DNA from 3 places in the Kitasatospora sp. NPDC052868 genome. Region 1 is predicted to be linked to each of the others. Evidence: riboswitches for the same ligand, from Rfam matches in the RefSeq annotation. Region 1 holds a riboswitch; each other region holds the start of a gene.
The links. A riboswitch is a leader RNA that binds a small molecule or an ion and turns the genes downstream of it on or off. The one in region 1 is predicted to bind cyclic di-AMP.

Region 2: it holds a riboswitch for cyclic di-AMP, as region 1 does, so the genes downstream of both, ACIGZJ_RS03750 (transglycosylase family protein) here and ACIGZJ_RS01935 (NlpC/P60 family protein) in region 1, are expected to answer to the same signal.
Region 3: it holds a riboswitch for cyclic di-AMP, as region 1 does, so the genes downstream of both, ACIGZJ_RS04660 (hypothetical protein) here and ACIGZJ_RS01935 (NlpC/P60 family protein) in region 1, are expected to answer to the same signal.

The regions. Positions count from the first base shown of each region.
Region 1 is NZ_JBITZW010000001.1:430,669-433,934, forward strand. Features, by position in the region: gene ACIGZJ_RS01925 (NYN domain-containing protein) at 1-254, shown strand, start outside; gene ACIGZJ_RS01930 (NlpC/P60 family protein) at 466-1,506, shown strand; cyclic di-AMP (ydaO/yuaA leader) riboswitch at 1,878-2,034, shown strand; gene ACIGZJ_RS01935 (NlpC/P60 family protein) at 2,045-3,205, shown strand.
Region 2 is NZ_JBITZW010000002.1:16,959-20,224, reverse strand. Features, by position in the region: gene ACIGZJ_RS03755 (hypothetical protein) at 42-242, opposite strand; gene ACIGZJ_RS03750 (transglycosylase family protein) at 396-1,721, opposite strand; cyclic di-AMP (ydaO/yuaA leader) riboswitch at 1,708-1,907, opposite strand; gene ACIGZJ_RS03745 (hypothetical protein) at 2,260-3,266, shown strand, end outside.
Region 3 is NZ_JBITZW010000002.1:226,519-229,784, forward strand. Features, by position in the region: gene ACIGZJ_RS04655 (hypothetical protein) at 1-498, shown strand, start outside; gene ACIGZJ_RS04660 (hypothetical protein) at 527-1,798, opposite strand; cyclic di-AMP (ydaO/yuaA leader) riboswitch at 1,800-1,965, opposite strand; gene ACIGZJ_RS04665 (hypothetical protein) at 2,262-3,266, shown strand, end outside.

The DNA.
Region 1 (3,266 bases):
AGGTCACCTGTGTGTTCGACGGCCAGGACCTGGACGTTCCGGTGATCATGGCGCCGCCGCGCGGGGTGCGGGTGCGGTTCAGCCGGACCGGCGAGACGGCGGACGAGCTGATCCGCCGACTGGTCAGGGCCGAGCCGCAGGGCCGCCCGGTGGTGGTGGTCTCCACCGACCGGGAGGTCGCGGAGGGCGTGCGGAAGGCGGGCGCGCGCCCCGTCGCCTCCGTGCTGCTGCTGAACCGGCTGGCCCGCCCCTGAGCCCGGCAACGGCCGGGGAAAGCGGAGTGACGCCTGGTCAGCCGCTGGTTTGCGAGGGTGTGGCGGTCTTGTGAAGTCATGGCGGTGGACGGGGGTTCACGCCATCGGGGGAGTGGCGCAAAGCTGTGATCTTCACTAGGGTCTGGCGTCAAACCTATTTTCCGGATTCTCACTCATTCGGGTGAGGCCGATGGAAGAAGGAGCAGTCCCCTTGGCCTCCCACCGCCGTCCCAAGCAGGCGAGCCGCGCGCGGATCTCCGTGCTCACCGCCGCCGCAGCGACCGCGGTCGCCCTCTCCGCCCAGGTCAGTGCCCACGCTGCGCCCAACCCCTCCAAGAAGGAGGACGTGAAGGCGCAGATCGACCAGCTGAACGAGGAGCAGGAGCAGGCGGCGGAGAAGTACAACGGCGCCAAGGAGCGGACGGACCAGCTGCGCAAGCAGGCGGACCAGCTCCAGGACCAGGTGGCCCGGGGCCAGGACCAGATGACCCAGCTTCAGGCCGGCCTGGCCGAGGTGGCGGGCGCGCAGTACCGCACCGGGGGCATCGACCCCTCCGTGCAGCTGATGCTCTCCTCCGACCCGTCCGGCTACCTGGACAAGGCCTCCAGCGTGCAGCAGGCCAGCTCCAGCCAGGCCGAGGCGCTCAAGGGGCTGCAGGACCAGCAGCGCCGCCTGGACCAGCAGAAGACCGAGGCCGCGGCCGTTCTCGCCTCCCTGGACAACACCACCAAGGAGCTGAACCAGGCCAAGGCGGACGTCAACCAGAAGCTCAGGGACGCCCAGGCGCTGCTGAACTCGCTCAGCGCCGCCGACCGGGCCGCCCTCAAGGCCGCCCAGCAGCAGACCGACCGCGCCTCGCGCGACGCGGCCCGGGCCGACCTCGGCACCCTGCCGCAGGCCTCCGGGTTCGCCGGCGCGGCCGTCACCAACGCGATGAGCAAGCAGGGTTCGCCGTACGGCTGGGGCGACGTCGGCCCGAACACCTTCGACTGCTCCGGGCTGATGGTCTGGGCGTACGGGAAGGCCGGCGTCTCGCTGCCGCGCACCTCGCAGGCGCAGGCCAACTACGGCTCGCGGGTGCCCTCGCTGGCCGAGGCCCAGCCGGGCGACCTCATCATCTACCGCGACGACCGCAGCCACGTCGGGATGTACATCGGCAACGGCATGGTGGTGCACGCGCCGCACACCGGTGACGTGGTCAAGGTGATGAAGGCCGACGCGATGAAGATCAACGCGATCCGCCGGGTCTGACGGTCCTTCGGGCATTGCAGGGCCAATGCCCTGCAATGCCTTCAATTCGGACATTTGCTGACGGATCGCCACGCCCGCTGCCATGTCGGGCTCCTGTGATGTGGGACACGCCATCGACGGGGGTCAGTCGACCACATGGTGAGAATCGATCAGCTCCGCGTACGCCGGCGATCACGCCCGGTCATATTCACAAATGAACTTGGGACTTGTTCCGTCTTTTTTCTGACAAGGATTTGAACGGATCACGGTTCTGTCACTAGGGTCGGGATTCGAACCACCGCACAGTCGATCACCCACTCAGGGTGGCGGCGGGGGTTACCGCCGAGTTCGTGAAGCAGCGGGGCAGGTCTTCTGCCCGACGGGGAGCCCAGTAGTCGGGGGCGCTGTGGACCGGAGCCGGGGAACCACACGTTCCTCCGGGGTGAATCGGCGCCAGGTCGACCGGTGGAACGGTCGGTGAGGCGTCGTAGGGCACGCTTCCAGCCCGAACCCGTCAGCTCACCCGGTAGGCGGATGTAGGAAGAAGGAGTCCGCCTTCGTGGCGTCCCATCGTCGTCCCAAGCCCGCCGGCCGCGCCCGCGTCTCGATCCTGACCGCCGCCGCCGCCGCGGCCGTCGCGCTCTCCGCGCAGTCCGGTGCCCACGCCGACCCGACGCCGACCAAGGACCAGGTCAAGGAGCAGGTCGACCAGCTCAACGAGCAGGCCGAGGTCGCCACCGAGAAGTACAACGGTGCGCAGGCCAAGCAGCAGGAGCTGCAGAAGCAGGTCGGCGAGCTCCAGGACAGGGTGGCGCGTCAGCAGGCCTCGGTGACCGAGGCCCAGGGCGGCCTCGCCGAGCTCGCGGGCGAGCAGTACCGCAACGGCGGCATATCGCCGACGGTCCAGCTGATGCTCTCGTCCAGCCCGGACAACTTCCTGACCCAGGCCGGGGCGATGACCCAGGCCAGCAGCACCCAGTCCGGTGCGCTGAAGGACCTGCAGGAGCAGCAGCGCAGGCTCGACCAGGACCGCAACGAGGCCCAGGGCAAGCTCGGCGAGCTCGAGGCCACCACCCAGCAGCTGAAGGCGTCCAAGGAGGACGTCCAGGCGAAGCTGGCCAAGGCCCAGGACCTGCTCAACACGCTGACCGAGCAGGAGCGCGAGGCGCTGCGCCAGGCCGAGGCCAAGGCCGCCGCCGAGGCGAAGGCCAAGGCGGACGCCGCCAGGGCCGAGGCCAAGGCGAAGGCGGACGCCGAGCGGGCCTCCCGCGACAGCGCCCCCCGCAGCGACATCAGCGCGCCGTCCGAGGCGCCCTCCCCGGTGGCCAAGCCCGCCCCGGCCAAGCCCGCCGCGCCCGCGGCCAACAGCTCGCGCGCCGCCGCCGCGATCGCCGCCGCCGAGAGCAAGCTCGGCGCCCCGTACGTGTACGGCGCCACCGGTCCCAGCTCCTTCGACTGCTCGGGCCTCACCAGCTGGGCGTACGCCCAGGCCGGCGTGTCGCTGCCGCGCACCTCGCAGGCGCAGGCCAGTGCCGGTACCCGGATCGGCTCGAACATCGCCGACGCCCAGCCGGGCGACCTGGTGATCTTCTACGGCGACAACCACCACGTGGGCATCTACGTGGGTGGCGGCCAGGTCATCCACGCCCCCAAGCCGGGTGCCTCGGTCCGCTACGAGGCGGCCTCCAACATGCCGGTCTCCGTCATCGTGCGCCTCTGATCCCCGATCGGCTCCGACAGGCCCGGTCTCCCCTCGCGGGAGGCCGGGCCTGCGGCTTTTC
Region 2 (3,266 bases), on a different contig from region 1:
CGGAGAGCAGCCGCTCTCCGGGGGCCCCTGCGCGTGCCTGCTCAGCCCTCCTGGGCGGTCGGGCGGTCCGGGGCGACCCGCCGGCCGTCCTCGGAGTCACCGGTGAGGCTCTCGGTGCGCCGGCCCCGGGCCAGGTAGTCGCGCAGGACGAGTTCGACCGCGTCCTGCGGGTTCCTGGTACCGGAGAGCATCATCGCGTCGATGGCGAGATTGGCGTCGAGCGTGACGGTGACCTGGGCCATGGTGACTCCTCCTCGGGGCCGAAGCAGCAGCATGCCCGCTGCGGGCCGATTTGACCATGGCCGAGGGCAGGCCGCGACCCCCGGGGAGGAGCCGACCGGACTCTCCCCGGGGGTCGCGGCGGTTCGGGCCCGTGCGGCCCTACCGCGGGGTGGTCAGACGCGGCCCGCGAAGTCCGGCGCCCAGTTGGCGATGGTCTGGGTGCGGACGCCCGAGCTCGGGTTGGCGGCCTCGACGTACTTGCCGTCGCCGATGTACAGCGCGACGTGGTAGACGCCCGAGTCCTGGCCGTTGTTGGACCAGAACAGCAGGTCGCCCGGCTTGAGGCTGTCCAGCGAGACGTGGGTGCTGGCGGCGGCCTGGTCGGCGGCGACCCGCGGGACGGAGATGCCCGCGGCGCGCAGCGCGGCCTGGGTCAGGCCGGAGCAGTCCCAGCCGCCGTTGCCGGTGCCGCCGTAGACGTATGCCTGGCCGACCTTCGACTGGGCGAAGGAGACCGCGGCGGCCATGCTGCCGGTGGCGGCCTGGGCCGGGGCCGGGGTCTCGGCCTGGGCGGCGGGCTTGGCGGCCGGGGCCTGGGTCTGCGCGGCCGGCTTGGCGGCGGTGGAGCCGGCGGCCTGGTCCGAGGTCGAGGAGGAGCGGTTGAACCAGTCGAAGTTCTTGCCGGACTCCTCGGACTGCTGGGCCTGGCCGCGGTCGCGCAGGGCCAGGTGCTGGCCCGGGTAGATGACGTGCGGGCCGTCGGCCAGGACGTCGCGGTTCAGCTCGTAGAGCCGCTCCCAGCCGCCCTGGACGTTGTTCTTGTCGGCGATCGCGGAGAGCCAGTCACCGGCGATGACGGTGTACTCGGCGGACTTCGCCTGGCCGTCCTGCTGGCGGTACTGCTGCCAGTTCCGGCCGCCCTTGGCGGAGTCGGAGGCGGCCGGCTTGGCGGCGTCCGCGGGGGCCTGGGCCGCGGGCTTGGCGGCGGGGGCCTGGGCCGCGGGCTTGGCGGCGGGGGTGGCCGGCTTGGCGGCCGGGGCGGGGGTCTGCGCGGCCGGCTTGGCGGCGGTCGCACCGGCCGAGGTGTCGACGGCGGCCGGGGTGCCGCCCTTGGTCAGACCGGCCTGGACGGAGCAGACCGGCCAGGCGCCGGGACCCTGCGAGGCGAGCACCTTCTCGGCGATCGAGATCTGCTGGTCCTTGGTGGCCTGGTTGGCCTGCGCGGCGAAGGCGGTGCCGCCGAAGGCGGCCCAGGTGCTGGAGGTGAACTGGAGGCCGCCGTAGAAGCCGTTGCCGGTGTTGATGCTCCAGTTGCCGCCGCTCTCGCACTGGGCGACCTTGTCCCAGGTCGCGACGGAGGCGGCGGAGGCGGTGCCGGAGGTGAGGCAGGGAATCGTGAGGCCGATCCCGACGACGCCGAGGGTGGCGATCGCGCGGCGGGTACGGCTGGACAGGCTGGTGCCGTTGCTGGGCAGCATGGTGACGCGGTCCTCTCCCACGCCTGCGAGGTGAGCTGTCGGATTCGGGCTGGAGTTGCCCGGCCGCGCTGTGGACGCGGCTTCACCCCTAGCCCTGGACCGGTACGGGACCGGTCGAGGGCGACTTACCTGTGGGTCCCCCGCTCCTGCCGTGGTGCGTTCTGCGCTGCCAGCGCAACCGACGGCAGGACTCGGCGTTGCGGATGAGCTGGGTCCGTGTGGCCACGAACGGGGAGCACGTTAAGCAGACTTAAGTTCAAACCGCAAACATGTGTGATGAGCGCCACAGTGTGCCGGTCTGGCCTTTTGTGCCTGTCCATCATGATCAGAAATGACCGTTTTCGAGCAACGCCCTTGCGGGTGAGTGCAACTGCCTATGCTTCAGAGCGTCGCGACCGACGCAGCCGTCTGGGGGGAGGGCTACGCAACGATGGCCATGGACGAGGACCCGCGCGCCGAACGGCCGACCGTCGGGGTGCGGGGAGCGCATCGCCGGGCAAAACGCCACAGTCCGGACATTCCGTCGGCGGCGGCCCGAACTCCCGTACCGCGCCGGACGATGCTGCGCTGGCTCGCCGTCGGCACGGTGTTCTCCGCGATCGCCGGCGAGGAGGTGCTGCGCCGCTCGCTGACCGGGCCGACGCAGCCGGTCGCCGCCACCGGGGCCCCGGCCGCCGGGGAGGCGCCCGGCGGACACCGGCACGGCGGGCCCGCCACCGCCGACCCGTCCGGCCTGTCCGCCGGACCGCCCGAGGGCGGCGGCGACGGCACCGCCGCCGCCCAGGCACCGCCCGGTCAGCCCGCCGCCGCACCCACCGTCGACCAGGGCGGCCGCCGCTGGTCGGATCCGGCCGGCTGGGGCGGCGCCGTCCCCGGCCCGGGGAGCGCCGTCCGGATCACCGACCGGGTGCTGCTCGACACCGACGCCACCGTCGCCTCCCTGCTGGTCGAACCGACCGGAGCGCTGACCTTCGCCGCCGACCGCACGCTCACCCTCGCCTCGGCCGGCAACGTCGAGATCCGCGGCACCCTCGCCCTCGCCCCCGACGGCGCCGCCGTGCACACCGTCCGCTTCCCCGCCGTCGACGAGCGCCGCTTCCAGGGCGACGGCATGCAGGTGGTCGACACCGACACCGGCCTGTGGGTGACCGGCGCCGGCTACCTGCGGCTGGACGGCGCCGCCAAGACCGCCTGGGTGCGCGCCGCCGGCGGCCTGCGGGCCGGCGACGCCTCCGTCAGCCTGGCCGCCGCACCCACGGGTTGGCTGCCCGGCGACGAACTGGCCGTCACCCCGACCGGCCCGCCCGACGAGGACGGCTTCTCCACCCGCTACGACCTGGCCACCGTCCGGTCCGTCAACGGAACCACCGTCACCCTGGACGCCCCGCTGGCCCACCCCCACCCCCGGGTGGCCGCCGGAGGGGGCGTCACCGTCGGCGCCGAGGTGCTCAATCTGACCCGCAGCGTCCGGGTCGAGGGCACCGCCAAGGGCCGCGCCCACGTGCACCTCACCAGCTCCCGGCGCGCCGACGTCCGGCACGCCGCGCTGCGCTGGGTCGGCCCGCG
Region 3 (3,266 bases), on a different contig from region 1:
GCGTGTTCGGACACCGATCCGGCGCCGGGGGGCGACCCGGCGGCGGAGGTCGCGGCGCCCGCGGCGCCCGCGCCCGCAGTGCCCGCAGCGCCCGCGCCCTCCAAGTCCGACCTGGAGGTGGTCCGGATCGACCCGGACGCCGCCGCGCCCGGCGGCACCACCACGGTGCACGCCTTCGTGGGCAACGGCGGCCCGGAGACGACGGCCTCCTCGTTCACCGTGGTGGTCACCCTGCCGGAGGGGGTGACGGCCGAGGGGCCGTTCTTCCCGGAGAACTGCTACGACTTCCAGAACGGCCACCGGGTGCGCTGCACCTTCCCCGCGGGGCTGGGCGTGTTCCGCAGCGCGACGGCGCTGATCCCGGTCCGGCTCGCCTCCACCGTCCCCGTCGGCGACCTGAGCGGCGGCTATGTCGCGGTGCGCAGCGACGACGACCAGAACGAGGCGAACAACCGGCAGCCGTTCACGATCCCGGTCGTGGAGACCGCCCGCTCCTGACGGGGCGGGCGGTCTGCGACGGCCGGTTCTAGCGGTACACGCGGACGTAGTCCGCACCGAAGGTGATCGGAGCCGTTCCCTGCGGCGCGGGGTGGTAGTTCCCCGCGCTCAGGGAGAGGTTGAGGATCAGGTAGGCCGACCAGTTGGCGCCGACGCCCTTGCCGTCCGAGAAGACCTTGGTGCCGTTGATGTACCAGTCGACCGAGTTGGCGCCGTAGGAGGTGCCGATGGTGACCCAGCCGTCCTTGGCGATCGCCTTGGCGTCGGTGTAGTACAGGTGGCCCGGGTTGACGTGGTTGGTCAGCTCCAGCAGGTTCGGGTTGTCGGGGTGGTACTCGAAGGAGTCGATCTCCCCGTTGCCGTTCTTCCAGGTCCACAGGGCCGGCCAGGCGCCGGTGCCGGCCGGGAGCTTGACCCGGGTCTCGGCGTAGTCGCCGGTCTTCACCTGGAAGCCCTCGCTGGAGTACTCGGTGGTGAGCAGCCCGGTGTCCCAGGACTGCTTGCCGTTCTCCAGCTTGTTGGCGCCCGGCTTGGCGGTGAAGGTGGCGACCCCGCCGGAGACGCTGACGTTGTTCTTGTTCAGCCAGTCGAGCTTGTTGTCGTCCGGGTTGTGGTTGCCGTAGTGGTAGGCGCTGGACTTGTCACCGGTCCAGCGGGAGCCGTAGGCGATCGGGCCGTTGAACTCGTCGGACCAGGTCAGCGACTTCCCCGCGACGGGGGCGCCGGTGGCCGGGGTCGACGGGGTGGCGGTCGCGGTGGGCGACGGCGTCGGGGTCGGGGTGGGCTTGGGAGTGGCGGTCGCGGTCGGCGTCGGGGTCGGGGTCGGGGTGGCCGTGGCGCCGGAGACCACGAGCTGGCGCGAGGGCAGGTTGTGCCAGGCGCCGGCGGAGTCCTGCCAGAAGCCGAACTGGGTGTACGTCCCGGCGGGCAGGGTGCGGGCACCGGTGGTGATCGACAGACCGCTGGGGCAGATCTGCGCGTTGGCGACGTTGCCGGGGAAGTCGAGGTTGCGCCCGGCCGCGTCGCGGACGCCCACGCCGACGGTCTTGGCGGTGAAGCAGGCCGAGGAGTGGACGGTCAGCGAGGCCGCGGTGGCCTTGCCCGCGACCATGGTGGCCGGGGCGAGCTTGTCCTGGGTGACGGTCGGCGCGGCGGCCGCCTGGGCGGTGGTGACCGCCGGGACGCCGAGCAGGCCGGCGCCGGTGACGGCGAGCGCGCCGGTGACGGCGAAGGCGGTGTTGCGGCCCCGGTGGGAGGGGCGGGCATGGCGCGGTGCGGTGCGCCGGGCAGGCTTCTGCATGGGGTGTCCTCTGCCACGCCTGCGAGGTGAGCTGTCGGGTTCGGGCTGAGGTTGCCCGGCCGCCTGTGGAGCGGCTTCACCCCTAGCCACGGCCCGTGCGCGGGAGCGCACGGGTCGGGCACTGACCTTGGGTCCCCCGCTCCCGTCCGCTGTGGTGCTCGGTTACGCGCCGTCGGGTGGACAGGACTCGGCGTCCCGACGGCGGGGTCCGCGAGGGCGGACGACTCGTGCAGGCTAGGCAGGCCGTCCGGAGCGCGCCAAGGAATCGGCGGCGGTTGTCGCACAGCTCACACCGGCCCGGGCGGGCCGCCGGTCCAGCGGCCGGACACTCGCACATGTGTACGTTCCATGGCGCTTATGATGTCGCCTTGAAGGTCGTGTACCCACGGGTGCCGGCCGGTATCGCGTCCTGACCGGGGGGGTGCGAGACACAGGACCCGATCGAAGAGAGCGCTCTTTCGCGATGGCCTTTCCGTCTGCCGTACTGGACCGACCGTCGGATGCTCCACCGTTCACCGGAGAGCTCCGTCCCCAGGAAGGCGGGACGCCGCGGCGCCGCCTTCCGCTGCTCGCCGCACTCCTCGCGGCGTCCTGGCTGCTGCCGCTCGCCCTGCACCCGGCCGGACTGGACGTGGTGCTGCTGCCGGTCCTGGTGCTGGCCGTGGCCTCACTCATCCGGGTCGGCGGCGGCCTGGTCGACCGGCTCTTCGCGGCCGCCCTGATCACCGCCGCCGGCGTGATGGCCTTCGGGCTGCTCTTCTCGGTCTGGCCCTGGGGCATCCACCCGGTGCCGACCGCCGGGGTGCTGCTCAGCACCGTCTGCCTGGCCGGCTGGCTGGCCGACCGGCGTCCGCGCCTGCCGCTGCGCCTGCGCGGGACGGACGCGCTGGTGGCGGGCACCGCGGCCGGCGTCTGGTACCTCCTGCACCAGGCGGTGGCCGGCAAGTCGCTCACCGAACGGGTGGCGTACATCGCCACCGCCGAGGACCGGCTGGGGCACTTCTCCTACTTCGAGGGCATCCGGCACGTCGGCGGCTACGCCTTCCTGCACCAGGAGCAGGCCCGGACGTACATGATGACCCCGGCCGAGGCGGTGTACCCGCAGGGGTCGCACTTCCTGCTGGCCTGGGTCGACGCCCTGGTCCGCTCCTCCACCGCGCCCGGTGCCGCGCTCGACGCGATGAACCGCTACTTCCTCTATGTGCTGGCCGCCTACGCGCTGCTCTGCGCCGCCCTGGTCTGGGCGGCCCGGTGGATCGGCGGCCCGCGGCTACGCGGCTGGCAGGCCACCGCCGTCTGCGCGACCACGGCCTCGCTGATGCTCGCCTGCAACTACTCCGACCTGGTCGGACACGGCTTCGACTCCACGATCATCGGGCTGCTGTTCCTCGCCGTGGCGCTCCCGCTCGCGGTGCGGCCGGCCATGGGCCGCACCGAGCACCTGCTGATCGCCGTGGCCGGCCTGGTC